Shimia isoporae: one gene and its partner. The protein of the gene in region 1 interacts with the protein of each later gene in a pairwise test. Links are inferred from orthologs where the notes say so. Each region holds a gene or a part of one and is shown in the gene's direction. Other genes may lie near its edges.

Region 1 (13,292 bases):
TCCAAAAGTTGAAAGGCTCGGCGTTCTGACTGCACACCCCGACCTTGCAGGCAAGCTGGCGGCCGCTGGTCGTCTCACGGAGGAAAGCACGTCCGAACAGGCCAGCGCAGGCCTGGATTTGCTTACTGACACCGAGCGCGAAACGTTTACGCGTCTCAACGAAGAATACGTGGCCAAACACGGTTTTCCCTTCATCATCGCTGTGCGAGACCACAACAAGGCGTCGATCCTCTCAGCGTTTGAGCGGCGGATCGGACATGACACAGACACTGAGTTTGCAGAAGCCTGCAAACAAGTGGAGCGCATCGCCCATTTCAGGCTGCAGGATATTCTACCGTGACAACAATCCTCACCAAACCGCTGACAACAGAAGATTTTGCGCCGTTTGGTGAAGTGATTACGCTTCGAGCCTCCCCAGACAAGCTGATCAATCAGGGCCTATGCGGCAGGCATCATGATCTCGCCTCTCTGGACTTCACGGATGGGGGGCGCGCAGGCATTTCGCTGTTTGATGCTGAGCCCCGCGCCTTACCCTATGAACTGACTATGATGGAGCGCCATCCAAATGGATCTCAGGCGTTCTTGCCTATGACGCAACATCCATTCCTGGTGATTGTTGCACCGGATGACACCGGGCGCCCGGGGATGCCCAAAGCGTTTCTTACATCTCCCGGACAAGGGATCAATTTTTACCGCAATACCTGGCACGGGGTACTGACGCCCCTTCATGCCCCTGGGCTATTTGCTGTGATTGACAGGATCGGCGATGGCCCAAATTTAGAAGAGTTCTGGTTCGATGAGCCCTACACGGTCTTATCGACCTGAAACCGTCGGGCAACGTCCCGACATCAAACAAGCCGCCGAAAAAAAGAGCGGCAAACTTATCACTCAACAGGAGAAGAGTAATGGCTGATACAACAGCACAAACGGGACAGTTGTCAGATCCGAATTTCACACCTCCCCTGGGGCAAGCAATCCCCCTTGGGTTCCAACACGTGTTGGCGATGTTCGCTTCCAACGTGACCCCTTCCATCATCGTAGCTGGGGCTGCGGGCCTTGCCTTCGGCGGGCCTGAACAGATCTACCTCATTCAAATGGCTATGCTGTTCGCCGGCATCGCAACACTGTTTCAGACCGTCGGTTTCGGGCCAGTGGGCGCGAGACTACCGATTATGCAGGGCACAAGTTTCGCGTTCGTTGGGGTGCTTGCCGGCGTTGCCGCAACACAGGGCCTGAGCGTGGCGTTGACCGCATGTATCATCGGCGGCGTAGTCCACTTTGCGCTCGGATCGGTCATTGGCAATCTACGCTGGCTTTTCCCCCCTTTGGTGACTGGGCTCGTCATATTGGCTATCGGCCTTTACCTCATTCCAGTGGCAATAAAATACGCGGCCGGCGGCGCGGCTTCCTTCCAGATGGAAGCTGAAAGCTTTGGCTCTCTCAAACACTGGTCCGTTGCTCTAACTGTTGTGATTGTGGCGCTGGTGTTGAAGTTCTTCACCAAGGGACTTCTATCGAGCGCCGCTATTCTCGTGGGCTTGTTGGCAGGCTACGCGCTTGCGTTCATGCTCGGCATGGTGAACTTCGCGGCTGTTGGCAAAGCAAGCTGGGTGACCGGCATTACACCGCTTCCTTACGGGTTCGAATTCAGCCTCGGTGCGGTAATCGCTGTTACTCTGGTGTCCATCGTCTCGGCCATCGAGACCGTTGGAGACGCTTCGGCCACAGCCAAAGCTGGCGCAGGGCGTGACGCGACGGACGCGGAGATCGCCGGCGCAACCTACGCTGACGGCTTGGGCACAGCCATAGCCGGCGTCTTTGGCGGGCTGCCAAACACATCGTTCAGCCAGAACGTCGGCATTGTTGGCATGACCGGCGTGATGAGCCGTCACGTGGTGACGATTGGTGCTCTGGTGCTAGTGGTTTGTGGCCTTATGCCCAAGATCGGCGCTGTGATCGCCTCAATGCCCCTGCCGGTGCTGGGAGGTGGCGTGATCGTCATGTTCGGTATGGTGGCTTCGGCCGGCCTGAACGTTCTGAGCGAAGTGAACATGAACCGTCGCAATATGGTGATCATCGCGATTTCACTGGCTGTTGGACTTGGTCTGAACCTTGTTCCCACAGCCGTGCAATATCTGCCGGGCGTTGTGAAGACGTTGATGACTTCGGCCGTCGCACCAACCGCGCTGTGTGCCATCGTTCTCAATCTGGTGCTTCCGCAAGAAGACTGACGCCAGTAACACTGCAGACAGATTGGGGGCCCTCGGGCCCCCTTTTTCTTGGGCCAAGCACAAAAGGTTAACCTTAACGTAAGGAATTCGCCCTGCGCATGGGTGCCATGCACGGCAAGGGCTACCTATATAGTTTAATATTAAACTATACATCCTCCCAACAAGGATTTCAGTGGAGGAGGCGCCCGAATGGCGAACGAGATTCCAGATATCGACCCGATTGAATCGCAAGAATGGCAGGACGCCATTGAGGATGTCATCGCGCGAGACGGAGCCGACAGAGCCCATTATTTGTTGGACAAAGCGGTACAGCAGGCCCGTGCGGCGGGCGCGACCTTGCCCTTCTCAGCGACCACGCCCTATCAAAATACCATTCCTGCTGACGACCAGGAAGAATTCCCTGGCGATCTGGACATGGAATGGCGCATTCGAACGATAAACCGTTGGAACGCGATGGCTACAGTCGTGCGTCGCAACAAAGAAAGCAGCGAATATGGCGGCCACATCGCCTCCTTCGCGTCCTCCGCTGTCATGTATGATATAGGGTTGAACCATTTCTGGCGCAGCAAGTCTGCGATCCACGGAGGCGACCTCGTTTTCTTCCAAGGCCATGTGATCCCCGGCATCTATGCACGTTCGTTCATGGAGGGACGCATTACCGAGGAGCAGCTTGAAAACTTCCGCTCCGAGGTAGCTGGCAACGGTCTTTCGTCCTACCCGCATCCATGGCTGATGCCTGATTACTGGCAATTCCCAACGGTCTCCATGGGGCTTGGACCGCTGATGGCGATCTACCAAGCGCGGTTCATGAAGTACATGCACAACCGCGGCCTGATCGATATGGCCGATCGCAAAGTATGGTGTTTCCTTGGTGACGGCGAGATGGATGAACCCGAAAGCCGTGGCGCAATTGATCTTGCTGCACGTGAGGGCCTCGACAACCTGATCTTTGTTGTGAACTGCAATTTGCAGCGCCTTGATGGGCCGGTGCGCGGAAACCACAAGATCGTTCAGGAACTTGAAGGCGATTTCCGCGGTGCGGGCTGGAATGTAATCAAACTGCTTTGGGGCAAAGGCTGGGACGCGCTGCTTGAGAAAGACACGTCCGGCAAGCTGCGCCAATTGATGAACGAAACCGTCGACGGCGATTACCAGACATTCAAATCCAAGGATGGCGCCTATATCCGTGAGCATTTCTTCGGAAAATATCCGGAGACTGCAGAATTGGTGAAAGACTGGACGGATGACCAGATCTGGGCGCTGCGCCGCGGCGGTCACGATCCACAAAAGGTTTACACTGCCTTCAAACGAGCATCCGACACCAAGGGTCAACCGACCTGCCTGTTGGTGAAAACGGTCAAGGGCTACGGTATGGGATCGGCCGGTGAAGGGCAGAACACCACCCACCAGCAAAAGAAAATGGCCGAAGACCAACTGCGCGCCTTCCGCGACCGGTTCGAGATTCCCGTCAGTGACGAAGACCTGCCGAAAGCGCCCTTTGTAAAGCTGAACAACGCGCAAAAGGCGTATCTCGCGGATCGACGCAAGGAATTGGGCGGAGAGTTTCCCAAGCGCGAGAGTGTTTCGCCGAAAATGGAAATTCCGGATCTCGAGAAATTCGCGGCCCAACTCAAAGGCACCGGAGAACGCGAAATCTCCACGACCATGGCCTTTGTCCGAATTCTGACGACCCTGCTTCGGGACAAGCAGATCGGCAAAAATGTTGTGCCTATCGTGCCAGATGAAAGCCGTACTTTTGGTATGGAAGGATTGTTCCGGTCGGTGGGCATCTACAATCCCGAGGGACAGAAGTACACGCCCGAGGACGCCGAGCAGATGATGTACTACAAGGAATCGACCAGCGGTCAGGTTCTTCAGGAAGGCATCAATGAAGCTGGTGCAATGGCGGACTGGATCGCGGCGGCGACCGCCTATTCCAACCACGGCGTGCCGATGATCCCCTTCTTCATTTACTACTCCATGTTCGGCTTCCAGCGGATCGGTGATCTGGCATGGGCAGCAGGCGACAGCCGAGCTCGTGGCTTTATGCTTGGCGGCACCGCAGGACGCACAACCCTGAACGGAGAAGGCCTGCAACACGAAGATGGTCACAGCCATATTCTGGCAGGAACTATTCCGAATTGCGTAAGTTACGATCCGACCTTTCAACACGAAGTCGCGGTGATCGTGCAGCACGGCCTGAAGCGGATGTACGAGGATCAGGAAGATGTTTTCTTCTACCTCACATTGATGAACGAAAACTATTCCCATCCGGATATGCCGATGGGTGTGGAAAACGAGATCATCAAAGGTCTGTATCGTTTCCAAGACGTTAAGAAACCGTCCCAAAAGCACGTCACGTTAATGGGGTCCGGCACGATTCTCGTTCAAGCGATGAAGGCAGCGGAGATGCTGGAAGCAGATTTTGGCGTCACGTCAGAAATCTGGTCCGCCACCAGTTTCAACGAGCTGGCACGCGATTGCCAGGACGTCGCGCGTCACAACCGGTTGAACCCGCTTGCAGACCCGAAAGTGTCCTTCGTAGCCGAGCAGTTGAGCAAGGCAAAAGGCCCTGTAATCGCCGCGACCGACTACATGAAAAACTACGCAGAGCAGATCCGTACCTGTGTTCCGAACCGGTACACCGTTTTGGGAACAGACGGATTTGGGCGATCTGACAGCAGGGTGAATTTGCGCCGTTTCTTTGAAGTGGATGCAAATCATATCGCGGCTGCAGCAATGGTGGACCTCTACCGCGAAGGATCCATCACCAAAAAAGAGCTTGAGGCCGCCATGGCCAAATATGACATCGACGGCACCAAGCCGAACCCGCGCCTGGTGTGATTGGGAAATCTGGAGGAATTTGAGATGACTATCGAAGTAAAGGTTCCCGACATCGGAGATTTTGCCGATGTGCCAGTGGTTTCCGTTTTGGTCAGCGTCGGCGATGCCGTGTCTGAAGAAGATCCCTTGATCGAGGTCGAGAGCGACAAGGCCACAATGGAAGTACCATCACCTGCTACCGGCAAGGTGGTTGAAATCAAGGTTTCCGAAGGCGATGCCGTGTCGGAAGGAACCCTGATACTGATGCTGGAAGCCGCGTCAGGCGCAAAGGAAGCGGCTCCAACGGCAAAAACCGAATCCGCGCCTGCACCCGCCAGCGCACCGACGCCCGCCGCCCCTGCTCCGGCCGCAGTGACAGACGCCGGTTTCGGCAAAGCTCATGCCTCTCCGTCTGTTCGCGCTTTTGCCCGGCAACTGGATGTTGATCTGGCCAAGGTCAATGGCTCAGGGCGCAAGGGCCGTATCCTACGCGAAGATGTCACGGCCTTTTTGAAATCAACCACTGCAACAGCGCCTGCATCGGGTGCCTCGCATGGCGGCATGGGCATTCCGCCGATCCCGGCTGTGGACTTCTCCAAATTCGGTCCGGTCGAAGACGTGGAGATGCCGCGGATCAAGAAGATCTCCGGTCCGGCTTTGCACCGTAGTTGGCTCAACATTCCACATGTTACGCACAACGATGAAGCCGACATCACGGACCTCGACAAGTATCGCAAGGAAATGGACACGATGGCCAAAGAAGACGGCTATCGGGTGACGCTTCTGTCCTTTGTTATCAAGGCTTCGGTTTCGGCTCTGAAGCAGCACTGGGAGGTCAACTCGTCGATCCACCCAGACGGCGACAAGCTGATCAAGAAGGACTATTACAACATCGGCTTTGCAGCAGATACGCCCAACGGCCTTGTGGTGCCAGTGATCAAAGATGCGGACCGAAAAGGCATTGTGGAAATATCCAAAGATCTCATGGAATTGTCCGGCAAAGCACGCGCGGGTGAGTTGAAGGGTCCTGACATGCAGGGCGCAACCTTCACCATCTCCTCGCTTGGCGGAATCGGCGGCACGTCGTTCACGCCCATCGTGAACGCACCGGAAGTGGCCATCCTTGGCCTCACCCGAAGCAAAATGGCACCTGTCTGGAACGGGGAAGAGTTTGTTCCGCGACTGATGCAACCGCTGTCACTGTCTTACGACCACCGCGCCATTGACGGGGCTTTGGCGGCACGCTTCTGCGTCACGCTGAAAACCCTATTGGGCGACATGCGCAAATTGATGTGGTGAGGAGAGTAATTATGGACGTCAAAGTACCTGATATTGGCGACTTTTCCGAGGTTCCGGTTGTCTCGGTCTTGGTCGCTGTTGGTGACACCGTCGCCGCTGAAGATCCGCTGATCGAACTGGAAAGCGACAAGGCCACGATGGAAGTGCCTTCTCCTGCTGCTGGCGTAGTCAAGGAGATCAAGGTGGCCGAAGGCGATAATGTCTCTGAGGGCAGCGTTATTATCGTCCTTGAAGCCGAAGCTTCCGCGGACAGGCCTGCTCCCGCAGCATCAACTGCGCCGGCCGCGCCACAGGCCACGACAGCAACAGGTACTGCTGCAGGTGCAGGAGATGTGCATGCGGAAGTTGTTGTGCTGGGTTCTGGTCCAGGTGGCTATACCGCTGCATTTCGCGCCGCTGACCTCGGGAAAAAAGTGGTCCTGATCGAGAAAGACAGTTCGCTTGGCGGCGTTTGTCTCAACGTGGGCTGTATCCCGTCCAAAGCGCTGCTGCACTCTGCCAAGGTGATCACCGAAGCGGAGGAAATGGGCGAGCACGGCATCAGCTTTTCCAAACCGGAAGTGGACCTCGACAAGCTGCGCGGATGGAAAGAAAGCGTTGTAAAACAGCTCACTGGGGGTCTTGGTGGACTCGCAAAGGCGCGCAAAGTTCAGGTGGTGAACGGTTATGGCTCGTTTGTGGGTCCTAACATGATTGAAGTAGACAACGACGGTGTGAAATCGACTGTGAGCTTTGATCAATGCGTGATCGCGGCGGGTTCGGAGCCGGTTACCCTTCCCTTCATTCCGCACGATGACCCTCGTGTGATCGATAGCACCGGCGCGCTTGAATTGGAGGATGTTCCGGAACGCTTGTTGGTTTTGGGCGGCGGTATCATCGGTCTTGAGATGGCAACCGTATATGACGCCTTGGGATCCAACGTGACGATCGTCGAGTTCATGGATCAGATCATTCCAGGTGCGGACAAGGACGTGGTTAAGCCTTTGGCGAAACGTATCGAGAGTCGGTACGAGGCTGTTTTGACCAAAACCAAAGTGACCGCAGTGGAGGCGCAGGCAGACGGCTTGAAGGTCACAATGGAAGGTCCAGACGGCGAGACGGTTGATACCTTCGATAAGGTCCTGGTGGCGGTCGGGCGCCGACCAAATGGGGCAAAGATCAACGCTGCGGCGGCAGGGGTCGCTGTGGATGAGCGTGGGTTTATCGCCGTGGACAGCCAGCAACGAACTGGTGTCGCTCACATTTTTGCCATTGGTGACGTAGTTGGCCAACCGATGCTCGCGCACAAGGCGGTTCATGAAGGCAAGGTCGCAGCCGAAGTGGCAGCGGGCCAGAAACGCCACTTTGACGCGCGCGTTATTCCCTCAGTTGCCTACACTGATCCTGAAGTGGCTTGGGTTGGCATGACCGAAACCCAAGCGAAGGCGGAAGGGCTGAAGGTCGGCAAGGGCGTTTTCCCTTGGGCTGCGTCGGGTCGCTCACTCTCACTGGGACGGTCTGAAGGCCTTACAAAACTGGTGTTTGACGAACATGAACGTGTCATCGGCGCGGGCATCGTCGGCCCGAATGCGGGCGACCTGATCGCCGAAGTTGCGCTGGCCATCGAGATGGGTGCAGACGCAGTGGACTTGGGTCATACCATCCACCCCCACCCAACTTTATCAGAGACTGTAAACTTCGCGGCGGAGATGTTCGAAGGCACTATCACGGACCTGATGCCGCCCAAGAAGCGCAAGTGATTATTCAGATGTGAACTTAAAGAACGCCGCCGCTTCCGGCGGCGTTTTTTGATTGGGTGACGCAAGACCCGCGCGCCTTGGTAAATAAGGCTCAAAGGAAAAAATGCACAGTCTGTATCGCGTCGGCATGACGTCGGCAAAGCGTCGGTATTGAAGCCTGTCGTCGTCTGTTTTCAGGATTTAATGCATCGTGCGCCCGTTGCGACACGCAACGGGAGCAATTTTGTGTTTTGATCAGGGTTTCCAGTTCAGGAAATTTCCGATCATGCGCAGGCCAATGTCCTGACTTTTTTCGGGGTGAAATTGCATGCCGACCATCGTATCGCGACCGATAATCGCCGTGACGTCGCCGCCATAGTCCACATGGGCCAACCGCTCGGCCGGCGTTTTCACGTGATACTGGTAGCTGTGAACGAAGTAGGTGTGATCACCGTTTTTGATGCCATCAAGCAGAGCGTGAGGGTGGTCGATCACCAGGTTGTTCCAACCCATGTGAGGCACCTTGAGGTCCTCGTCCGATGGCTCAATTTTGCGCACATCTCCGGCGACCCACCCAAGGCCGGGAGTCTCTTCGTATTCGTGTCCCGTCGTCGCCATCAATTGCATACCGACACAAATTCCGAGAAACGGCCTGCCTTTTTGCTCCACTGCTTCGACCATCGCGTCATAGATGCCTTTGTGACCGCGTAGTTCGGCAGCGCAGGCAGGAAAGGCGCCGTCGCCGGGCAGCACGAGACGATCGGCTTTGGACACGACATCTGCATCGGACGTCACAACGACCTCACCACCGTCGACTTCGTGCGCCATGCGTTCAAACGCCTTTTGGGCGGAGTGCAGGTTGCCGGATTCATAGTCGATGATGGCTGTCAGCATTGCGAAGGTCGTCCTTGAAATCGTCTGCCTTTCACCTGACGCAGGCAGACGCTGAGGTCAAGACTTTGGGGCGGTGCCAATGCGGTCCAAAAGGCTCATAACTTCATCAAAGGGTCCGTCGGACACTTCTATAGGGGCGATTGCCCCGAAACGGCCCGAAAGAAACAATTGCGTGTAGCCGTGGACCAGTGACCAAACCTGAAACTCGATCACTTCCGGCGCAGTGTGGGCTGGCACAAATGGCGCACAGGCCTCGCGCAGGATCATGTACGCATGATTGTCGTCAGGCTGGATATTCTCACTCAGAATGTCGGACGCATCGATCCCGAAAATGATGTCCAAAAGTGCGCGATGGTTCAGACCGAACTGTAGATACCCGCGACAGATGCCGCGGAGCCGGTCGCGCGGACTTTCTCCTTCGGCTTCGGCGGCCTTGGTCATGTGCGATGAGAACCGGTCGAATGCTTCTTGTGCGATAGCTGTTTTAAGGCCGCGCAGACCGTCAAAGTGATGCGCTGGAGCCGCATGGCTTACCCCTGCCCGCGCTGCGCATTTGCGCAAAGACAACGCATCCATGCCGCCCTCCTCAAGGATTTCGATGCCTGCTTTGATCAACGCGTTTCGCAGATCGCCATGATGATGCGGTTTCTTGGAGTCTTTCTGAGTCATATGCGCAAATTGGCGGCTGGGCTTGACAGTGTCAAATTGACAATGTCAAGTTAAGCCAACTTTACACTGTCAAATTAGGTGAGGGAGAGTCGCCATGAAAGTCCTGGTTTCCGCACGCACGTTTTTTCTTTGGTTCTTTTGTCTGGGTATCGCAGTCTGGTCATGGCGGTTCCTGCTGTTTGGCGTCGAGGCAACTATGGAATTTGTCGCCTATCATGCCATCGAACGCCGGTGGGCATTCTATGCTCATGTCGGGCTTGCGCCGGTGGCGCTCATGCTGGTGCCCCTACAATTCTGGACGAAGCTGCGCATGCGTCGTCCTGCCTTGCACCGCTGGATGGGACGTGCCTACGCGATCGCAATCCTGCTGGCTGGTGTTGGCGGCATACTGATGGCAATCGGCACCGATGCGGGGCAGCTGGCCGCGGTCGGTTTTGCCCTCTTGGGGTTTGCCTGGATCGGCACAACAGCAGTGGCGGTATCCCATATCCGGAACAAGCACATCGAAGATCACAAGGCGTGGATGATCCGCAGCGCTGCGCTTACGCTGGCAGCAGTCACTCTGCGACTTGAGTTGCCAATTCTCGCAATGACGGTGGGGCTGGAAGTTGGATACCCGCTTGTCGCGTGGCTGTGTTGGGTCCCCAACATACTGGTTGCCGAATGGGTGGTGCGCCGCCGTCCCGTTTTGGGGGCGGCGCAGCCGGTTTAAAGCGCGCCTTTGGTCGACGGCACGGCATCTGCTTTGCGCGGGTCCACTTCCACGGCCTCGCGCAGAGCGCGAGCCACAGCCTTGAACGTGGCTTCGGCGATGTGGTGGCTGTTGAAACCATGGATTTGGTCCACGTGCAGGGTGATGCCGCCATGAGTAGCAAACCCCTGGAAAAACTCCCGCACGAGTTCGGTGTCAAATGTGCCTATCTTCTGTGTCGGCATCTCGACGTTCCAGATGAGGTACGGCCGCGCGGACAAATCAAGCGCTGCGCGCACTTGTGCGTCGTCCATCGGAAGATGGCAGGACGCATACCGGCGGATGCCTCGCTTGTCGCCCAGCGCTTGCGTCAGCGCCTGTCCGAGCGCGATTCCCACGTCCTCGACAGTATGGTGGTCGTCGATGTGATAATCCCCATTGGCGCGCACAGTCATGTCGATCAGCGAGTGGCGGGACAACTGATCCAGCATGTGGTCAAAGAAACCCACACCGGTTTGATTGTCATAAGTGCCTGTACCGTCGAGGTTAATCTCGACAGTGATATCGGTTTCCGCAGTGGCGCGGGTGACGCTTGCTGTGCGCATCGGGGTGTCCTTTGCATGTCTTCTGGCCGCTCTTATAGGAGCGGCGGAACAAGCGGCCAAGGGGGCGGTTTTCGGATTGTGTTGCGGGTGGCATTTGTGCCAGCTTAAACGCGACCAATCAGAGCCAGAGAAGGGCCGCCCGATATGACAACCTGCGTCTTTATTCAGATCCGCTGCAAACCCGGAACCACTTACCGCGTGGCTGAGGAGATCGCTTTGAAGGAGATCCATTCGGAACTCTACTCCACGTCGGGTGACTATGATCTGCTCATGAAGCTCTACATTCCCGAAGACGCGGATGTCGGAAAATACATCAATGAAAACCTCTTGGACATAGAGGGGATCGAGCGGTCCCTGACGACACTTACGTTCAAGGCGTTCTAGGTAACAGCGGCGACAGCCCCCAGTTCCACGATTTTCGGCCTAGCCTTTTACGGCCTGTCCGTTGATCCACGTGGCCTTCACTGCGCGGTCGTCACCCATCATGATAGTTGGAAACAAGGCTTCCCAGATGTCGTTGGCACGGGCAGAACGCTGAGCGATGTCTGGGGTTGAGGCGAGATCGAGCACTACGATGTCCGCGTCCATCCCCGGCGCCAGATTGCCGATCATATTTTCCATATGCAACGAACGCGCAGAGCCTTGGGTGGCGAGCCACATCAGTTGTGCCGCATGCAACGGGGTATGGCGCAGTTGTGCAACCTCATAAGCAGCTGCCATCGTGCGCAGCATGGAAAAGCTGGACCCACCGCCGGTGTCAGTGGCAAGGCCAACGCGCTGGCCTTCGCTCATCAGCGATTGCATTTCGAACAAACCGGAGCCGATAAAAGTATTGGACGTGGGGCAATGGATTAGCCCGGCGCCCACTTCGCGCAATTGCGCGCGTTCGCGTGGCTCAAGGTGAATGGCATGACCGTATAGCCCCTTCTCGCCAAGCAGGCCAAAAGCTTCGTAGGTATCAAGATAGTCGCGCGCGTCCGGGAACATGCCCAACACCCACTCGATCTCATCGGTTTGCTCCGAGAGGTGCGTCTGCATCAGGCAATCGGGATGCTCGGCCCAAAGATCGCCCAGTGCGCGCAGCTGCTCCGGGGTGGAGGTTGGCGAGAACCGAGGAGTGATTGCATAGCTAAGCCGGTCTTGCCCATGCCACTTGCCAATCAGTGCTTTGCTGTCGTCATAGGCGCTTTGGGCCGTGTCGCGCAGCCCGTCCGGCGCGTTTCTGTCCATACAGGTTTTGCCCGCGACGATCCGCTGGCCACGCGCTTGTGCCGCCCCAAAAATCGCGTCCACAGACTCGGGGTGTATGGTGCAGTAGCTGACCATCGTGGTCGTGCCGTGGTTTGCAGTCAAATCAAGATATGTGCGCGCAATGTCGTCGGCATAGGCTTGGTCACCAAAGCGCATTTCCTCAGGGAAAGTGTAGCTGTTGAGCCAGTCAATCAGCCGCTTTCCCCAACTCGCAATGATGCCGGTTTGCGGATAGTGAACGTGGGCGTCGACAAATCCGGCAACGATGAGAGCGTCGCCATAGTCCGTCACCTGAGCGGCGGGGTGCGCCGCTTTCAGTCTGTCCGCCTCTCCGGTAGCAACGATCTTTCCACCCTCGATCAGCACCGCGCCGCGCCGTTCGATCCGCGCGGCGTCGTCCGGCGCGACCTCGAAAGGGTTCGCGTCAAATGCGAGGGTCTGTCCCAAAAGCAGCTTGGCGGCGGTCATGACTATCTCCCAACAGCGTAACGCGCTCTCGTATCGCGCCTTTTTTGGCGTGTAAATCGTCGTCTTTCGTTGAACTGTATCAACGGATTGCCCTATTGTCGCGACGAGTTGATCCACGCAGGTCGGCAGTATCACGGCGGAGGGCACATCATGACGGAATTTGATGATCAGGCCGCTCTAGAACCTGCCGTCGAAGAAGACGCCTATCAACTCGACAAGCGGCTGATATCCGGCATCCTCTACACTCTTGAAGCCAAGGACCGCCACACACTTGTGGAGTTGCTGGAGCCGCTTCACCCCGCTGACATCGCGGACATCATCGAACAGATCAATCCTTATGACAGGCGGCGGCTTGTTCAGCTTTACGGCGAGGAGTTTGACGGTGATATTCTGTCCGAACTGGATGACAGCCTGCGGGAGGAAATCATTCAGGTGCTCCGTCCCGACGTCCTCGCTGAGGCCGTTCGGGAACTGGAAAGCGATGATATTGTCGACCTTGTTGAGGATCTGGACGAGCCACAACAAGAAGCCATTCTCGACCAGCTTGAAGATGCTGACAGGGTAGCTGTCGAACAGGCACTGAGTTTTCCGGAGAACACCGCCGGTCGCCTTATGCAACGCGAGACGGTCTGGGTTCCCGAAG
Region 2 (17,078 bases), 1.5 Mb from region 1 along the record:
CCGCGCAAGCGAATGGGTTGGCCAACAGGGCAGCGAAGATTTTTGAACAAGCCTGCTTGTCAGAACCTGTGCTGTCTCTCGGCAAAGGATCGAATGCGGCGGATGGCGCTTTGGCGGCAAGCTACGCGGGATCCGTGTTTGCTCAATACGACGCCAACGGCACCACTATGGGATTGCGAGGCAAGCCAACTTACTCGATAGGCAGCCCTAAAACTGAGGGAAGCTTTAAGTGCTATGTCGCGTCCAAAGATCTCACAGCCCAAGACGTTGTAAAAAAGTTCAACCGCTTAAAGAAAGTCGCAGGAAACGGGCAAAGGCCGACCTATGTCGGTCCTGCCAAATGGGACGACGTATCTGAAGACTACGACCGCTATATCGAAGGCAAGCGGGCGGAGTTTCAAAGTGAAGGGCGCAAGCTGCAGCTTGAGCTATATCACTTTATTTCAGACCACGGTCCAGTTGGCGCCCTTTTCCTGACGCTAGAACACAAGGTTTCTCAATAGTCGGAGACCGCAATTCAAGGAGAACGCCAAATGGCAATCCTCGTAGACGAAAACACCAAGGTCATCTGTCAGGGCTTCACCGGCTCTCAGGGCACCTTCCACTCTGAACAAGCCATCGCATATGGCACCAAAATGGTCGGCGGCGTGACCCCGGGCAAAGGTGGCAACGACCACCTCGGCCTGCCGGTCTTCAACTCCGTGCACGAAGCCAAGGCAAAAACCGAAGCAAATGCCTCCGTGATCTACGTCCCGCCGCCCTTCGCGGCCGACTCGATCCTCGAAGCCATCGATGCGGAAATGGAACTGATTGTCTGCATCACCGAGGGCATCCCGGTGCTGGACATGATGAAGGTGCAGCGCGCGCTGGAAGGCTCCGCCTCCCGTCTGATCGGCCCCAACTGCCCGGGCGTCATCACTCCCGACGCCTGTAAAATCGGCATCATGCCAGGCCACATCCACAAGCGTGGCTCCGTGGGCGTTGTGTCCCGCTCCGGCACCCTGACTTATGAGGCCGTCAAACAGACCGCCGACATCGGTCTGGGCCAGTCCACAGCCGTGGGCATCGGCGGCGACCCGATCAAAGGCACCGAACACATCGATATCCTCGACATGTTCCTGGACGACGACGAAACCCAGTCCATCATCATGATCGGTGAGATCGGTGGTTCCGCAGAAGAGGAAGCAGCCGAATTCCTCGCCAATGAGCGCAAGAAAGGCCGCTGGAAGCCGACCGCAGGCTTCATCGCCGGCCGTACCGCCCCTCCCGGCCGCCGCATGGGCCACGCCGGTGCAATCGTTGCCGGCGGCAAAGGTGGCGCAGACGACAAGATCGCCGCGATGAAAGAAGCCGGCATCGTAGTCGCCGACAGCCCCGCGGGCCTCGGCGAAGCAGTGCTCAAAGCCATCGAGCTCGGCTAAGTTGGCCGCTGCCCGGCATATCAAACCAATGCGGTGCCCGACCGATGAGACGTCGGACACCGCAGGCGGACTATACCCCACTCTTCAGGCCAAAGGACCAAAGCCTGAAGCAGGAACCGCTGTAACTCGCACCCGGATTTTTTGTAACGTCACCAAGTAACACGTTTCTACTATCGGAGCCCAAGTTGGACGCGATCATTCATATTGGCATGGAAAAGACCGGTTCGACCTCGATTCAGGGGTGGAAGGCTCTCAATGAGCTAGCTCTGCGCGAGCAAGGCGTCGTTCAGATGAAACAGACCGGCATGATAGGTCCGGATATGCAACTGCACCGCTGTGCTTCCTGGGTCGCTCACAAGGAGATCGGTTACTCCAAAAAGTCAGCGTTTGCCCGTATCGCTGCCGAACAAGCGCGCAAGTTACCCGCGATTCACGAACAGGCGTCTAACGAGCTGGAAAATCTATCAGCTCAAGACGGAGTCTTTCTAGGGTCTTGCGAGCATCTCTTCTCAATGTCTGCTGAACAAATAGAGGGCCTCGAAACCTTTCTGGCACGCTATTTTGGCAAGGTGACCTATGTCGTCTACATGCGTGAGCCTGTAGAGTGGTACGCGAGCCTCTATTCTCAAGTACTCCGCGCAGGTCACACAACGACCTTCTCTGAATATTCAGAAAGAGCCGACGGTGTACAAAAACGTATCTCTCGATGGAAAACCAACCTTCAATTGTGGTCTCAAACCGAGGGCGACCTCCAAGTCCGCCTACTTGAACGGGACACTTTGAAAAACGGCGATCTCTACGATGATTTCGCAGAAATCGTCGGCGTAACCGGTGCTTTTGATAGCCCAGAACGCATGAACGAAGCTATCGGTGCCGATTTCGTAAATTACGCAGTTGAGATCAACAAGGTGTTTGCAGGGAGGCCGCCGCTTCCAAGAAACCATCATCAACGCGGTCGCGTTATGCGTCACTTGAGTGACTTTTCCAGAAACGCTCCCAAACTAAAAATTGGCAATACGCAGGCGAAGGCAATCTACTCCGAAATTGACGGAATTCTTGAAGACATTCGCGGCGAATACTTTCCAGAACGGGAAAACCTATTTGTTGACCGTGATCACGGAGACGGTGTCGCCGCGACCGAACTCACAAGCGACCTGCGCACAGAAATCGACCAGAAGCTAGCGGAACAGCTCCTTCTGGACATCTGGAGCGCGCCATGAACTCAAAAACGGAAAAAAAGAAAGTGTTCTTCGCCTCCGCCAAGCCTCCCCGTTATGGCTTGGGCTCTTGGTCCAAGCCGAGGGCCTTCATCCGAAGGTTATAGAAAGTGATGCAGATTTTCGTTGCCATAAAAAACAAACCCGGTCCCAACCCACATGAGGTGCCAAAATGACCGACCAAAGCCCCAATGACATCTTCCACGCCTCTTCCTTCATGCAGGGGCACAACGCGGAATACCTCGAACAGATGTACGCCCGCTACGCCGCCGACCCCAATGCGGTCGACGACGTCTGGCAGGAATTCTTCCGCCAGCTTGGTGACGCGGAACTGGATGTAAAGGCTGAGGCCACCGGACCGTCATGGGCACGCACAGATTGGCCGCCGCAACCGACGGACGACCTGACCCAATCCCTGACGGGGGAGTGGACGGAACAGGTCGAGGCCAAGGCCGCGGGCAAGAAAATCAAGGAAAAAGCAGCCTCCTCTGGCGTGGAAGTATCGGACGAGGCAATCAAGCGTGCCGTGCTGGACTCTATCCGCGCCTTGATGCTGATCCGCGCCTACCGTATTCGCGGCCACCTGATTGCGGACATCGATCCGCTCGGCATGCGCGACCAGACCCCGCATCCGGAACTGGATCCGAAATCCTACGGTTTCACCGAGGCCGACATGGACCGCCCGATCTTCATCGACAAGGTTCTGGGTCTCGACATCGCCACGATGCGCCAGATCATGAGCATCGTGAAGCGCACCTACTGCGGCACCTTCGCGCTGCAATACATGCACATCTCCAACCCCGAAGAAGCCGGTTGGCTGAAAGAGCGTATTGAAGGCTACGACAAGGAAATCACCTTCACCCGCGAGGGCCGCAAGGCGATCCTGAACAAGCTTGTCGAAGCGGAAGGCTTCGAAAAATTCCTGCACGTGAAGTACATGGGCACCAAACGCTTCGGCCTGGACGGCGGCGAGAGCCTCATTCCGGCGATGGAGCAGGTTATCAAGCGTGGTGGCAACCTTGGCCTCAAGGAAATCGTCATCGGCATGCCCCACCGTGGCCGCCTTTCGGTTCTGGCCAACGTGATGGCCAAACCCTACAAGGCCATCTTCAACGAATTCCAAGGCGGCAGCTTCAAACCTGAGGACGTGGACGGCTCTGGCGATGTGAAATACCACCTTGGTGCCTCTTCTGACCGGGAATTTGACGGCAACAATGTCCACCTGTCACTGACTGCGAACCCCTCGCACCTCGAAGCTGTGAACCCTGTGGTTCTGGGCAAGGTCCGTGCCAAACAGGACCAGCTCAATGATGAGAACCGCACTCAGGTAATGCCGATCCTGCTGCACGGCGATGCGGCCTTTGCCGGTCAGGGTGTGGTGGCAGAGTGTTTTGCCCTCTCCGGGCTCAAAGGTCACAAGACCGGCGGCACAATGCACATCGTGGTGAACAACCAGATCGGTTTCACCACCGCGCCGCACTTCTCGCGTTCGTCCCCCTATCCGACAGACAACGCGCTGGTCGTCGAAGCACCGATTTTCCACGTGAACGGCGACGACCCGGAAGCCGTGGTACACGCGGCCAAAGTCGCGACGGAGTTCCGTCAGAAATTCCAGAAAGACGTCGTCATCGACATGTTCTGCTACCGCCGCTTTGGTCATAACGAGGGCGACGAGCCCATGTTCACCAACCCGGTGATGTACAAAAACATCAAGAAGCACAAAACCACCCTGACGCTCTACACCGAGCGTCTGGTGAAGGACGGCCTGATCCCCGAAGGCGAAATCGAGGATATGAAAGCGTCGTTCCAGGCTCATTTGAACGAAGAGTTCGAGGCCGGAAAAGAATTCAAACCCAATAAGGCTGACTGGCTCGACGGACGCTGGTCTCACCTGGACAAACGCGGCGAAGACTACGAACGCGGCCAGACTTCGATCAAGGATGATACTCTCGTCGAAATCGGCAAGGCGTTGTCTTCGGTGCCAGAAGGCTTCCCCCTGCACAAAACCGTGGGACGTTTGCTGGATGCGCGCGGTAAGATGTTCTCAGGCGGAAAAGGTTTTGACTGGGCAACGGCAGAAGCAATGGCCTTTGGCTCGTTGCTGACCGAAGGCTATCCGGTGCGACTGGCAGGTCAGGACGCCACCCGCGGAACCTTCTCGCAACGCCACTCCGGCATCGTGAATCAGGAAACCGAAGAACGGTACTACCCGCTGAACAATATACGTGCCGGACAGAGCCAGTACGAAGTGATCGACTCCGCGCTGTCGGAATACGCGGTTCTCGGTTTCGAATACGGCTATTCGCTGGCAGAACCGAACGCACTGACCCTCTGGGAGGCCCAGTTCGGCGACTTCGCCAATGGCGCTCAAATCATGTTTGACCAGTTCATCAGCTCCGGTGAAAGCAAGTGGCTGCGCATGTCTGGCCTGACAGTCCTTCTGCCGCATGGCTTCGAAGGTCAGGGGCCGGAACACTCCTCTGCACGTTTGGAACGCTTCTTGCAGATGTGCGGCGGTGACAACTGGATCGTTGCCAACTGCACCACGCCGGCGAACTACTTCCACATTCTGCGTCGACAGCTGCACCGCACCTTCCGTAAGCCTTTGATCCTGATGACCCCGAAATCCTTGCTGCGCCACAAACTGGCGATCTCGGATGTCGAGGATTTCACTGAGGGTTCTTCTTTCCACAGGGTGCTTTGGGATGATGCCGAAAAAGGTCATTCCGATACAAAGCTGAAGAAGGACAAGGACATCAAACGTGTCGTAATGTGTTCGGGCAAAGTCTACTACGACCTGCTCGAAGAACGCGACGCACGCGGCATCGACGACATCTATCTGATGCGGATCGAGCAATACTATCCGTTCCCGGCACATAGTCTCATCAAAGAGCTGGAACGCTTCAAAGGCGCCGAGATGGTCTGGTGTCAGGAAGAGCCCAAGAACCAGGGCGCATGGTCCTTCATCGAGCCCAACATCGAATGGGCGCTGACGCGCATCAAAGCCAAACACACCCGCCCGACCTATGCTGGCCGCGCCGCCTCGGCCTCGCCTGCAACCGGTCTGGCAAGCCAACACAAATCCCAACAAGAAGCGCTGGTGGATGCCGCGCTCTCCATGGAAGGAAACTGATCCATGACCGAAGTACGAGTCCCAACCCTTGGCGAGTCCGTCACCGAGGCCACCGTCGCAACCTGGTTCAAGAAGCCGGGTGACGCAGTCGCAGTCGACGAAATGCTCTGCGAGCTGGAAACCGACAAGGTAACCGTCGAAGTACCCGCCCCTGCCGCTGGCGTATTGGGCGAGATCGTAGCCGCCGAAGGCGACACTGTTGGCGTGGATGCCCTTTTGGCCGTGATCAACGCAGGCGAAGGTGCTGCACCCGCACCTGCCGCCGCGGAAGCCCCGCAATCGGCGCCTGCTGCGTCCGGTGGCAATGCCGTTGACGTCATGGTCCCGACCCTCGGCGAATCCGTGACCGAGGCCACCGTGTCCACTTGGTTCAAGGCCGTAGGCGACACCGTGGCGCAAGACGAAATGCTCTGCGAACTCGAAACCGACAAAGTATCCGTAGAGGTCCCGGCACCGGCCGCTGGCGTGCTGACCGAAATCGTTGCCCCTGAGGGCACCACCGTGGATGCTTCGGCAAAGCTTGCCGTGATCGGCGGCGCCTCGGCTGGCGCAAGCGCCGCTCCGGCTGCTGCCCCTGCACCGGCCGCAGCTCCGGCGGCGTCCGCAGACGTAGAAAACGCGCCATCGGCGAATAAAATGATGGCTGAAAAAGGCATTGACCCTGCTTCCGTTACAGGCACAGGCCGCGACGGTCGCATCATGAAAGAAGACGTGATGAAGGCCGCGTTGGCTCCGGCACCGGCTGCCGCCGCCGCACCCACTGCCGCACCACGCGCGCCGGTCGCAGCGGAAGACGAAGCGCGTGAAGAACGGGTGAAAATGACCCGTTTGCGTCAGACCATCGCGCGCCGTTTGAAAGACAGCCAGAACACTGCAGCGATGCTGACGACCTACAACGAGGTCGACATGGGCGCGGTGATGGAACTGCGCAACCAGTACAAAGCCGAGTTCGAAAAGAAACACGGCGTACGTCTGGGCTTCATGTCCTTCTTCACCAAGGCCTGCTGTCACGCGCTGAAAGAAGTGCCCGAGGTGAACGCCGAAATCGACGGCACCGACATTGTCTACAAGAACTTCGTGCACATGGGCGTTGCCGCCGGTACACCGACTGGTCTTGTGGTGCCTGTGATCCGCGATGCCGACAGCATGTCCTTTGCGGAAATCGAAAAAGCGATTGCAGAGAAAGGCAAGCGCGCCCGCGACGGCAAACTGTCGATGGCGGAAATGCAGGGCGGCACCTTTACGCTCTCCAACGGCGGCGTCTACGGCTCGCTGATGTCCAGCCCGATCCTCAATCCGCCACAGTCCGGCATCCTTGGCATGCATAAAATTCAGGACCGTCCGATGGCAATCAACGGCGAAGTTGTGATCCGCCCGATGATGTATCTGGCATTGTCGTACGACCACCGCATTGTGGACGGCAAAGGCGCTGTGACCTTCCTCGTGCGCGTCAAAGAAGCGCTCGAAGATCCGCGTCGCCTGCTGATGGATCTCTGATCAGAGTAGGGGCGCCGATCAATGGATCTGGCGCCCCAGTTTTATTTGCTCGCATCTGGCAACTCGCGTACCGACGCGATACCGATGTAATACCGACGCGATACAGACCCGCGATTTCGGGCTTCGCAAACCAAAGGAAAATGACCCATGTCCCAATATGACGTCATCATCATCGGCGCTGGCCCCGGCGGCTATGTCTCCGCCATCCGCTGCGCCCAACTGGGCCTCAAGACCGCGATTGTCGAAGGCCGCGACACCCTCGGCGGCACCTGCCTGAACGTGGGCTGTATTCCTTCCAAGGCCCTCTTGCACGCAACCCACATGCTACACGAAGCAGAACACAACTTCGCCGCGATGGGGCTCAAGGGTAAGACCCAGTCGGTCGACTGGAACCAGATGAAGACCTACAAGGAAGACGTTGTCGGCCAAAACACTTCCGGCGTCGAATTCCTTATGAAAAAGAACAAGATCACCGTGATCAAGGGCTGGGCGTCCATCCCCGCTGCGGGCAAGGTCAAGGTTGGCGATGACGTGCACGAAACCAAAAACATCGTGATCGCTTCCGGCTCGGTGCCGTCCTCATTGCCAGGTGTCGAAGTGGACAATGACAAAGGCATCGTGGTGGACAGCACCGGAGCGCTGGAGTTGCCGAAAGTGCCTAAAAAAATGGTTGTCATCGGCGCTGGCGTCATCGGCCTCGAGTTGGGCTCGGTTTACGCCCGCCTTGGTTCCGATGTGACTGTGGTTGAGTACATGGACGCCGTATGTCCCGGCATGGACGCCGACGTGCAGCGTACTTTCAAGCGTATCCTTGAAAAACAGGGACTTAAGTTCGTCATGGGCGCCGCCGTAGGCGGAGTGGAAGCCAGCAAAACCAAAGCCAAGGTCAAATATACCTCCAAGAAAACTCCGGATACCGAAGAAGTCCTGGACGCGGATGTCGTATTGGTAGCGACGGGGCGCAAACCCTATGCTGACGGTCTTGGTTTGGACGCTCTAGGGGTGAAGATGACCGAGCGCGGCCAAATTGCCACCGATGCCAAATGGGCAACCAATGTTCCCGGTGTATATGCCATCGGTGACGTGATCGAAGGGCCCATGCTGGCCCACAAGGCCGAAGACGAAGGCATGGCGGTTGCCGAGGTCATCGCTGGCAAACATGGCCACGTAAACTATGGCGTGATTCCGGGCGTCGTCTACACCACCCCCGAAGTCGCCACCGTCGGCGCGACCGAAACCGCTCTCAAGGCGGAAGGCCGCAAGATCAAGGTCGGCAAATTCAACTTTATGGGCAACGGCCGCGCGAAGGCCGTCCATCAGGGCGAAGGGTTTGTGAAGCTGATCGTGGACAAGGAAACAGACCGCATCCTCGGCGCAGCAATCATCGGGCCCGGAGCAGGCGACCTGATCCACGAGATCTGCGTTGGAATGGAATTCGGCGCATCGGCACAGGACATCGCTTTGACTTGCCACGCCCATCCGACGTTCTCCGAAGCGGTGCGCGAAGCCGCCCTCGCTTGTGGAGACGGCCCGATCCACAGCTGATCAAGGCGCTCAAAACAAACAGAAAAGGCGGGTCACTTGATCCGCCTTTATTTTTTCACGCTGCCGCCGCGGCCTCTGCACATAGATCGGGTACAACACTCGGGAAACAGGGAAAGAACTCCCCGTGCCAGTATTTCAGGAGGCAAAGATGCGGTTTTTTGCAGCGATCGCTTTGGCGATATCCTTCGTCGCGATCACGTCCGGACAGGTCAACGCCCAGCAGGACGGATTTACCGGCCAGAGCCATTCCTTAACCTTTGTAAGTGACACAAAGCTCAAAGATATGGACGGAAACATTCTGGATCTGTGCCACCTTACCGAAGACCGTCACCTGCTTGGGCAGGGAATTTGGGTCGCGTCAAAGGGTTATGTTTTGGCGCAGAACAAATGTCAGGCCGAAACCTTTTTCACATTCACCGACGCGCAGCTACAGCAGGGCCTTCTGGACGGAAATGTACCTGAAACCATCCCAGCTCTGCCGGAAATGAACGAAGAGCAGATCGTCGATCGCATGCGGGGCTACACATTGATGGCGATCGGTGGAGGCGTGTTGGTCTTGATCGGCATCAGCGCTTTTGCCATGCAGCGCCGCCGTGCCGCTTGGCGAAAATACCACGAAGAGCTTCTCTACGTTTCTTCAGCCGAATGACCCCGAAATGAATTTGGGCGGCCCAACGGCCGCCCTTATCGTTCATTCTGCTGGCGTTTTAGGACGCTTGCGCTCCAATCCCCTTTTCAGGCGACGTCCAACTTTGGCGAACGGCATGCCATAGAGTTTCCAAACGCTGTCCATTTCCATCGACTTCATCCCAAGAACACCGAATTTCACGTCGCGATTATCTTCCGGCATAATGTAAGTGCCAAAGATCACGTCCCACATAGGGAACATGAACGCGAAGTTCTTGTCGCAATGATCCGGATGGCAGCTGTGGTGCACATGGTGGTGGGCTGGGGACGGCAACACCTTGGACCAGTTTCCCGGCCAACGCAGCCAGATATGGCTGTGCCTTAAATTGTAGGCGAAGATATTGAAAAGAAACAACAGAACAGGAACACCGATGATTGTGATGTTGTTCGGGAGCACCCCGAGAAGATTGAAGGTGACGCCAGTAACAACACCGTACCCGACACCGATTGCGAAGAGATAAAACAGATTGTCGATAGGGTGCTCGCGGTAATTCGACAGCGGATGCATGACCTCCGCCGAATGGTGCACTTTATGAAATTCCCAAAGGATCGGAACCTTGTGTTGAAGGTAATGTACCGTGTACCCAATCAAGTCGCTCACCAGAATGGACACGAACATATAGATCAGAACGACGCCAAGCCCGACGCTACCTTGGACCGTCGCGGGAATTTGGGTCATATGCGTTCCGGTGATCCATTTGAAGACGTAGGCCATTGCCGCAGCCAACACCCCGAACAACAAAAAGTGTCCGATCAACTTGTGAAAAAAGAAATACCTGACATCGAGCCAAGCGGACGGGTGACCCCACACTGATTTCGGAAACAGGAATCTCAGGAACGATCCCGCCTCAACCTCCTTCCGTCGGCGCGCAACAAGATACACCCCAAAGGCAAAGACGATAGAACTTGCCAAATAGAGCACGTAAATTCGCTGAGCAGGGTCAAATATCGACATGAAAAAATGTCGAACGTAATCCAGATAGGTCGCAATAAATTCCTGCACGCTTGTTTACCTCTTTGTCGGATGCGGATCTTTTGCCCACATTTTGTTTGCAAAGAGATTAAATGATTAACGCGCGCGGGTCATTACCCAACAACCAATTATTGGTGACTCATGGGTGCCGGATCGAAATTCACCACATTGTTTTGGCTGCTCTTGCACCCCAGGCGGCATCATATGGCTCGCCGCCCTCCTCTCCGTCGGTTTGCTCGGCCAATAATTCGCCAGCCGTGGGCAAACTGTCACCAACGTGGGAGTCTGCCCATAACGCCGACCGCATCAAGGCTCGTGCACATTGCGTGTAGACCTCAGCAATACGAATAACGATCACAGATCGAGGATGGGCGCCCTTGACTTCGAAGGACTCGCAAAGGTCCGGGGCGGTTGTCACTCTCGCCTGTCCGTTGACGCGAACCACGTTATTTGAGCCGGGGATCATGAACATCAGCGAAACGCGGCCATCAGCCACGATGTTTCGCAAAGTATCCATCCTGTTGTTTCCACGCCAATCCGGCATCGCCAGTGTTTTTGGGTCCAGTTCCCTTACAACCGGCCCATCGTCACCGCGGGGGCTTCCGTCTGTACCTTCCGGGCCCACAGTAGACACCACGCAAAATCGGGATTGCATAATCCATTTTCGATACAGCGGTGTAAGGTGGTCCGCGACCTTGGCCGTTGAAGCAATTCCTGGTGCGCCATAAAGCGCTTCCAATTCTGATATGTCTTCAACCCACTGCATCAGGATCAAACCCGGCTTCGCGCATCAAATCATTGGAGCGCGTCTCAATGACGTCCTCAAGATGTTTCATAAACGCCTTTTGGTCTTGGCCTTGCTCAATTGGATCGAGAAACTCGACAACAGCCAGCCCCGGTTTGCGCAGCATCGTGCCTTTGGGCCAGAACAATCCCGCATTTGTCGCGACCGGCACCGCAGCCTGCCCTGTTTCTTTATAAAGAACGTAGGGGCCAACCTTATAGGGCGTGTAGTCGCCAGCGCGAACGCGGGTGCCTTGAGGGTAAATCACCAATTGTCCCGGCGGCACACGACCACTTTCCACGTCCGCCAACATCGCCTTTATCGCTGCACCACGCTTTCCGCGGCGAACGGGAACACATCCAAGGCGCCATGCATAAACACCGATAATCGGAGTAAACAACAATTCGTATTTCATGATAAATCTCGGCTGAGGCACAGCCTTGTAAATCATCATGATGTCGAGAAAAGACTGGTGTTTCGCCGGAACGAGCACCGCATCGGTAGGAATATTCCCACGAATTTCGGAGCGAATGCCAACCATCCAGCGCGCAGTCCAGATAGCCCAGGTCGCATAGGTGTTGCATGCTGTGGAAGCACCCTTGGGAGACACAAGCGCCCAGGGGAAAAATACAATCCCCATAATAAGCATCATAATCGCGTTTTGGATCACGTAGAGAATGCTCATTACCCACTGGAACAAAAGTCGCATCATGCCAACTCCCCGAGCGTGCGCCGGGCCGCGGCTCCGGTCGCAAGATAGGCCACCACAGCCGCGAGAAGCGGAATGGCCAGCGGAATAGCCCAACCAATCCCACTGAACCCAAGTCCGGTCAGAAATCCGCCTTCATCCTGTGCAGCAGGCAAAAGGTAAATGGCGATCATGCCAAGCCCGGTTCCGATTGCCGCGCCAAGTAGGCTGCGCAACGTAAAACGCCGGACAAATGCCTGAGCAATATAGGCGTCCTGCGCGCCAATAAGTCGAAGGACTGATATTACCTGCGCGTTTGCAGACAAAGCAGCGTTCGCAGCCAACGTGATCATCGCGGCAGTCGCCGCTCCAATCAGTCCAATGGACACCCATCCAAGTAACCGCAGCCTGCCCGCTGCCTTTTCAAGCGGTTTACGCCAACGGGTATGATCGTCAAGCACCGCACCCGGAACCTCTGCTTGCAGGCGATGGCGCAATCCGACAGCATCATAACCCTGTTCAGTTTCCTTGATCTCTATGAGCTGCGGGATAGGCAGGCTATCCACAGGCAGGTCCGGACCGAACCACGGCGCCAGCAAGTCGCGCTGTTCGTCACTGGTCAAAGGCCGCGCACTGGCGACACCAGGCGTGCTTTCAAGAACGGTCAAAGCCGCTTCCGTCTGAGCGTCAAGTTGTTCGGTCGGTGCGGAAATGCGCAATGTAGAACTTTGCGCGAGTTCGTTGCCCCAACGCGTTGCCAACCTGCCTGACGCCAGAGAAAGTGCCAACGCAAAAACCGTTAGAAATGCCATCGCACCCGCTGCGAACAACGTCAGCCGAGCCGTGTATCCGGTCGGAGGCACAACACGGTCTGCTTGCGCATCTCCTACAAAGACGGTTGAAAGCGCATTGAAAATTTTCACAGATCCGCCCCCGCCAATTGAAGTTTGCGGTTCGAAATTCGCAATACACGCGCCTGCACATGGCCTTTAGCTGCGCGGATAAGGTTCATGTCATGGGTCGCGATCAGGATCGTTTTTCCCATTTTGTTGAGTTCGATCAGCAACTGCAGCAGACGTTGGGACATTTCCCAATCCACATTGCCCGTCGGCTCATCGGCAAGCACAACATCGGGTGACATGATAACGGCTCGTGCGAGCGCAGCACGCTGACGTTCACCTCCGGACAATTCCGGTGGAAGGGCACTCGCCCGGCTCCCCAAGCCAACCCAGCTTAGAAGTTCTTTGAGGTTTGCGACATTTTCCAAACTCTCACGACCGGAAACCGTCAATGGGAGAGCCACGTTTTCACGCACCGGCAGGTGATCGAGAAACTGGCAGTCTTGGTGCACAACGCCGATCTGGCGGCGTGTTATGGCATGGTCATCTCGGCTCATCTCGCGCACGTCGCGCCCGAACAATTCAACATGACCGGCCGTGGGTACAAGCGCGCCATAACATAGCTTCAGGAAGGTCGTTTTCCCTGAACCTGACGGCCCCGTCAGAAAATGAAACGATCCCGGCGCGATCTTGAGTGAAACATCACTCAAGAGTTCGCCGCCACCATAGCTGTAGGCAATATTGCTGAGTTCGATCAAACGGGACCTCTTCTTCTTGGCCTGTTGTGCCTTAGCATCGCCGCGGTTTCAATCCACATCGCCGAAGGCTTTGCACTTTCGCGGTGGTTTGTTACAGATTATGGTTCAAGAACAAAGACAAACCATGGGGGCAACGGGGACTTGCGATGCGGCTAATCTGCCCGAATTGCGGCGCACAATATGAAGTGCCTGATGACGTCATCCCGGCAGAGGGAAGAGACGTGCAATGCTCGAACTGCGGAGACACGTGGTTTCAAGCGCATCCGGACACGCTTCAGTCTGAAGATCAAGCAACCGATCCCGTTCAATCGACAGCCGAAGAACCCGCTCAGGACGACCCAGTTGAGGAAGAAAGCCCGGACACGTTTGATGAGATCGAACCTCCAAGTGTCAGCTTCGAGGAAGAAGACGACGCAACGGATCTGGGCGGCGAAGACTGGAACCTGGACGATGATCTAATCGATACTCCCGAGGACGAGGAAGACATCGTCGGAGAGGATGATTGGCGTGATGCACTCGAAGAAAGCGACGCGTCATCAGAAGCCGAAAACGATGAAAACTCCGCCCCCCAAGGTACGATAGATTTCGAAGACAACGAACAGGAAGGTCCGGCGGATGAGCCCCCAGCAGCGCCTCAACGGCGTGGCCTTGACCCCTCCATTGCTGATGTCTTGCGTGAAGAAGCAGAACACGAACAGCGCGCGCGTGCCGAAGAGGAACGCGCGGCGCTCGAAACACAGGAAGAGCTAGGCCTAACTGCTCCCGCCAGCGATGCTTCCCGTCGCGCCAACGAAGCCCGCGACCGGATGCGCAAACTGCGCGGCTTGACCGATGAAACAGTAGAAGCACCAGCGGTGCCGGAACAGACAGAAATCCGCGACAGCCGCCGCGATCTATTGCCTGACATAGAAGAAACCAACTCAACCCTGCGCCATTCAGCGGATGCACCGCGAACTTCAGACGCAGCGGTTGAGCCGCCTGCTTCGGACGCCAGTCGTGGGCGTGGCTTCAGACTGGGCTTTGTTCTTGTCATATTGCTGGCTGCAGCCGCAGTCTTTGTCTACAGCCGACACGAAACCCTAAGCGCCAGCTATCCGCAGTTTGCCCCGCAAATCGAGGGATTTGTGGCAGGCGCAAACGACGCTCGCGTTTGGCTGGACACGAAAGTGACAGGCCTGTTCCTGTGGCTGAATAATGTTGCAGGCGGCGGCAACGGTTAACCGTCTAAAAGCGGTCCAGCAATCGTTCCAGATAGTTGCGCTCAATCTCGGGACGTTCGACTTCCCCCGCGCGGCGCCGGATTTCATCCAACAGGCGGCGGGCTTGGCGATAGACATCTTCGCCTTGCAGCAAACCGTCGTCGGTTCCGGCCGCACCACGATTGCCCTGCGAGCGCCCTAGAGGATCGCGGTTGGCGCCTTGCGCTTGAGCATTGCCCTGCGAACCCTGTTGCTGAGCTTGGTCCATCGCATCACCCAGCGATCTCATACCTTCACGCAAAGCTTCCATAGCTTCGGCCTGTCGATCGATCGCAGTGGCAAGATCATCCTGCCTCAGAGCTTCCTCCGCGCCGTCCATTGCATCACCGGCCCTTCCAAGAGACTCTCGGGCGGCATCGCCTTCTGGGGTGCCAGCGCCTGGCAAATTCTGCATTTGACGGTCGAGCTCCTGCCGAAGTGCCTGTTGCCGGTCACCAAGTCCCATATCGCTGGATTCATTTCCACCCTGGCCTTGCTGACCGTTCTCCTGTTGGCCTTGTGCGGTGCCTTCCTGTCCTTCACCTTCCCCTTCGCCGCCAGTGCCGTCATGCGCTGTGCCGCGTCCCTCGCCACCATTGAACCCCTGATTTTCGCCTGATTGTCCGGCCTGCGCATTTGGATTGAACTGTTCCTGCAACTCTCGGAACGCTTCATCCGACAAGCCTTGCTGTTCTCGCAGAGTGTCCGCGAGCCCCTGCATGGACTGATCGCCTTCGCCGTTCTGACCCTGTCCCTGAGTGACCTGCATGTTCTCAAGCATACGCTGCAGTTCCTCAAGGGCTTGCTGCGCTTCGGCCATGCGCCCCTGTTCCATCAGTTCTTGAATTCTGTCCATCATCCGCTGCAGATCGTTCTGATCCATTTGCATGGAATTCTGGGCCTGCTGCTGATCTCCGGATTGCTCGCCTTCCTGCTGGTTTCGGCGGGCGAGTTCGCGCATGTAGTCTTCCGTAGCTTCCCTGAGCTCCTGCATCAGGCGCTCGATTTCGGCATCACTTGCGCCGTTCTTCATCGCCTCTGCCAAACGCTCCTGAGCTTGCTGCAAGCGCTCAAGTGCATTGCCCAAAGTTCCGTCCTCGAGGTTCAAGGCGAGTTCCCAAAGCGCTTCTGCCAACTCGTCGCGTTTTTCGTCCGTCAGACCATAAGCCTTGAAGGCCTCCAGACGTCTTAAAATCGTGCGTAGCCGCAGATAGTCTGTTTCCCGCTTAAATATTCCGTCTACCGGATTGTGGCTAACGGCACGCATCAGTTGGGCAACACGCGGGGCGTTTTCTTTGGACCATAACAGATCGCGGCGCATCTCGATCACCGCCGCTGCCAGCGGATCGAAGAACCGTCGCGCAGGCAAATCAATAGGCAGAGTAACGCTTTCGCCAGTCTGGCCTGCCGCATCTTCGGCAATCAAAGTGACAGTCACCGGCAGATGTGCCCAAACGTGTTCGGAAAAGTCCTCAATAAGTATTTCTTCAAACGAAGCTCGGTCGCCTGAAATCGGCAGGGGCAAGGGTACGGAAATTGGCTCGCGCGCCTCGGGTTCTAGCGCAAGACCATAGGTACGACTTACACTCGCGAGATCCAGGTTGATAACGGCCGTTCCACCCACCACTTCGTAGTCATCGCTCCCCTCGAAAGGCAGCGTCATCTCGCCACGCGCAGAGGTGTCAGCACTGCCAGTCATTGCAATTTCAGGTGCGGTGTCTCGCAGGAGGGTCACATCCCATTTCGCACCGCCGGGCCCGGAAATCTCCAGAGTTCCATCCTGCGCTGCCAGAAAACTTTGTTCCGGTTCCGCTGCACTTGGAAGCTCTCCAGTTCTTGCAGACACTGTTTCCGCCACTGTAAGTGCGCCAACCTCACCATAAAGCCGCAACATGATGCGGCTTCCTTCCGGAATTTCCAACGCACCTTCCGGCTGATCATTGAGATAGCGTGCTGGCAACCCAGTGTAGCGGGGAGGTTCGATCCAGCCTTCCCAAGTAGGACCAGCGGCCAAGTCAGTGACGCCATTGGAAGCGATTTCCCCGATTTGGCCTACTCGCGCCACAGAGCCAAACAAAAGGCCAATCAACAACAGAAGCGTCGCAGTGTATCTAAGGCCGAATGGGTCCAGTCGAGCCAACTGCAAGTTCGGTTTAACCGCACGTGCTGCTTTTGCGCGTTCTGCCATGCGGTCCTGATGCGCTTGCCAAATTGCTTGGGAACCGGCATCCCCTTCCCCAATCGCAGGCGCGTCGCGAAGCGCTTGCAACGGGCGACCGGGCAGCGTTGAATCAAGAC

Evidence for each region.
Region 2: the proteins of lpdA (region 1) and odhB interact in binary tests that used the Escherichia coli proteins (3 or more experiments, as listed by UniProt). The link is inferred for Shimia isoporae from one-to-one orthologs.

Annotation. Positions count from the first base shown.
Region 1 is NZ_SMGR01000001.1:2,067,482-2,080,773, forward strand. What follows is about bases 5,859-8,728. They hold lpdA (dihydrolipoyl dehydrogenase), read left to right. Parts: upstream 5,859-6,364; coding sequence 6,365-8,092; downstream 8,093-8,728. Other genes in these bases: aceF (dihydrolipoyllysine-residue acetyltransferase), read left to right, coding at 5,859-6,353; hisH (imidazole glycerol phosphate synthase subunit HisH), read right to left, coding at 8,327-8,728. In the rest of the region: allantoinase PuuE, read left to right, coding at 1-340; BXY66_RS10150 (ureidoglycolate lyase), read left to right, coding at 337-825; BXY66_RS10155 (uracil-xanthine permease family protein), read left to right, coding at 906-2,231; aceE (pyruvate dehydrogenase (acetyl-transferring), homodimeric type), read left to right, coding at 2,421-5,075; more of aceF, read left to right, coding at 5,100-5,858; more of hisH, read right to left, coding at 8,729-8,965; BXY66_RS10180 (TetR/AcrR family transcriptional regulator), read right to left, coding at 9,023-9,634; BXY66_RS10185 (DUF2306 domain-containing protein), read left to right, coding at 9,729-10,346; imidazoleglycerol-phosphate dehydratase HisB, read right to left, coding at 10,343-10,930; BXY66_RS10195 (Lrp/AsnC ligand binding domain-containing protein), read left to right, coding at 11,075-11,314; guaD (guanine deaminase), read right to left, coding at 11,354-12,649; mgtE (magnesium transporter), read left to right, coding at 12,800-13,292. UniProt on the Escherichia coli protein: Lipoamide dehydrogenase is a component of the glycine cleavage system as well as of the alpha-ketoacid dehydrogenase complexes.
Region 2 is NZ_SMGR01000001.1:542,614-559,691, reverse strand. Bases 5,121-8,021 are described here. They hold odhB (2-oxoglutarate dehydrogenase complex dihydrolipoyllysine-residue succinyltransferase), read left to right. Parts: upstream 5,121-5,774; coding sequence 5,775-7,268; downstream 7,269-8,021. Other genes in these bases: lpdA (dihydrolipoyl dehydrogenase), read left to right, coding at 7,416-8,021; BXY66_RS02755 (2-oxoglutarate dehydrogenase E1 component), read left to right, coding at 5,121-5,771. Outside these bases: BXY66_RS02770 (hypothetical protein), read left to right, coding at 1-503; sucD (succinate--CoA ligase subunit alpha), read left to right, coding at 534-1,421; BXY66_RS02760 (hypothetical protein), read left to right, coding at 1,607-2,641; more of BXY66_RS02755, read left to right, coding at 2,811-5,120; more of lpdA, read left to right, coding at 8,022-8,813; BXY66_RS02740 (hypothetical protein), read left to right, coding at 8,962-9,462; BXY66_RS02735 (sterol desaturase family protein), read right to left, coding at 9,505-10,503; BXY66_RS02730 (pyridoxamine 5'-phosphate oxidase family protein), read right to left, coding at 10,634-11,239; BXY66_RS02725 (lysophospholipid acyltransferase family protein), read right to left, coding at 11,226-11,966; BXY66_RS02720 (cell division protein FtsX), read right to left, coding at 11,966-12,868; BXY66_RS02715 (cell division ATP-binding protein FtsE), read right to left, coding at 12,865-13,542; BXY66_RS02710 (zinc-ribbon domain-containing protein), read left to right, coding at 13,689-14,762; BXY66_RS02705 (TIGR02302 family protein), read right to left, coding at 14,767-17,078. UniProt on the Escherichia coli protein: E2 component of the 2-oxoglutarate dehydrogenase (OGDH) complex which catalyzes the second step in the conversion of 2-oxoglutarate to succinyl-CoA and CO(2).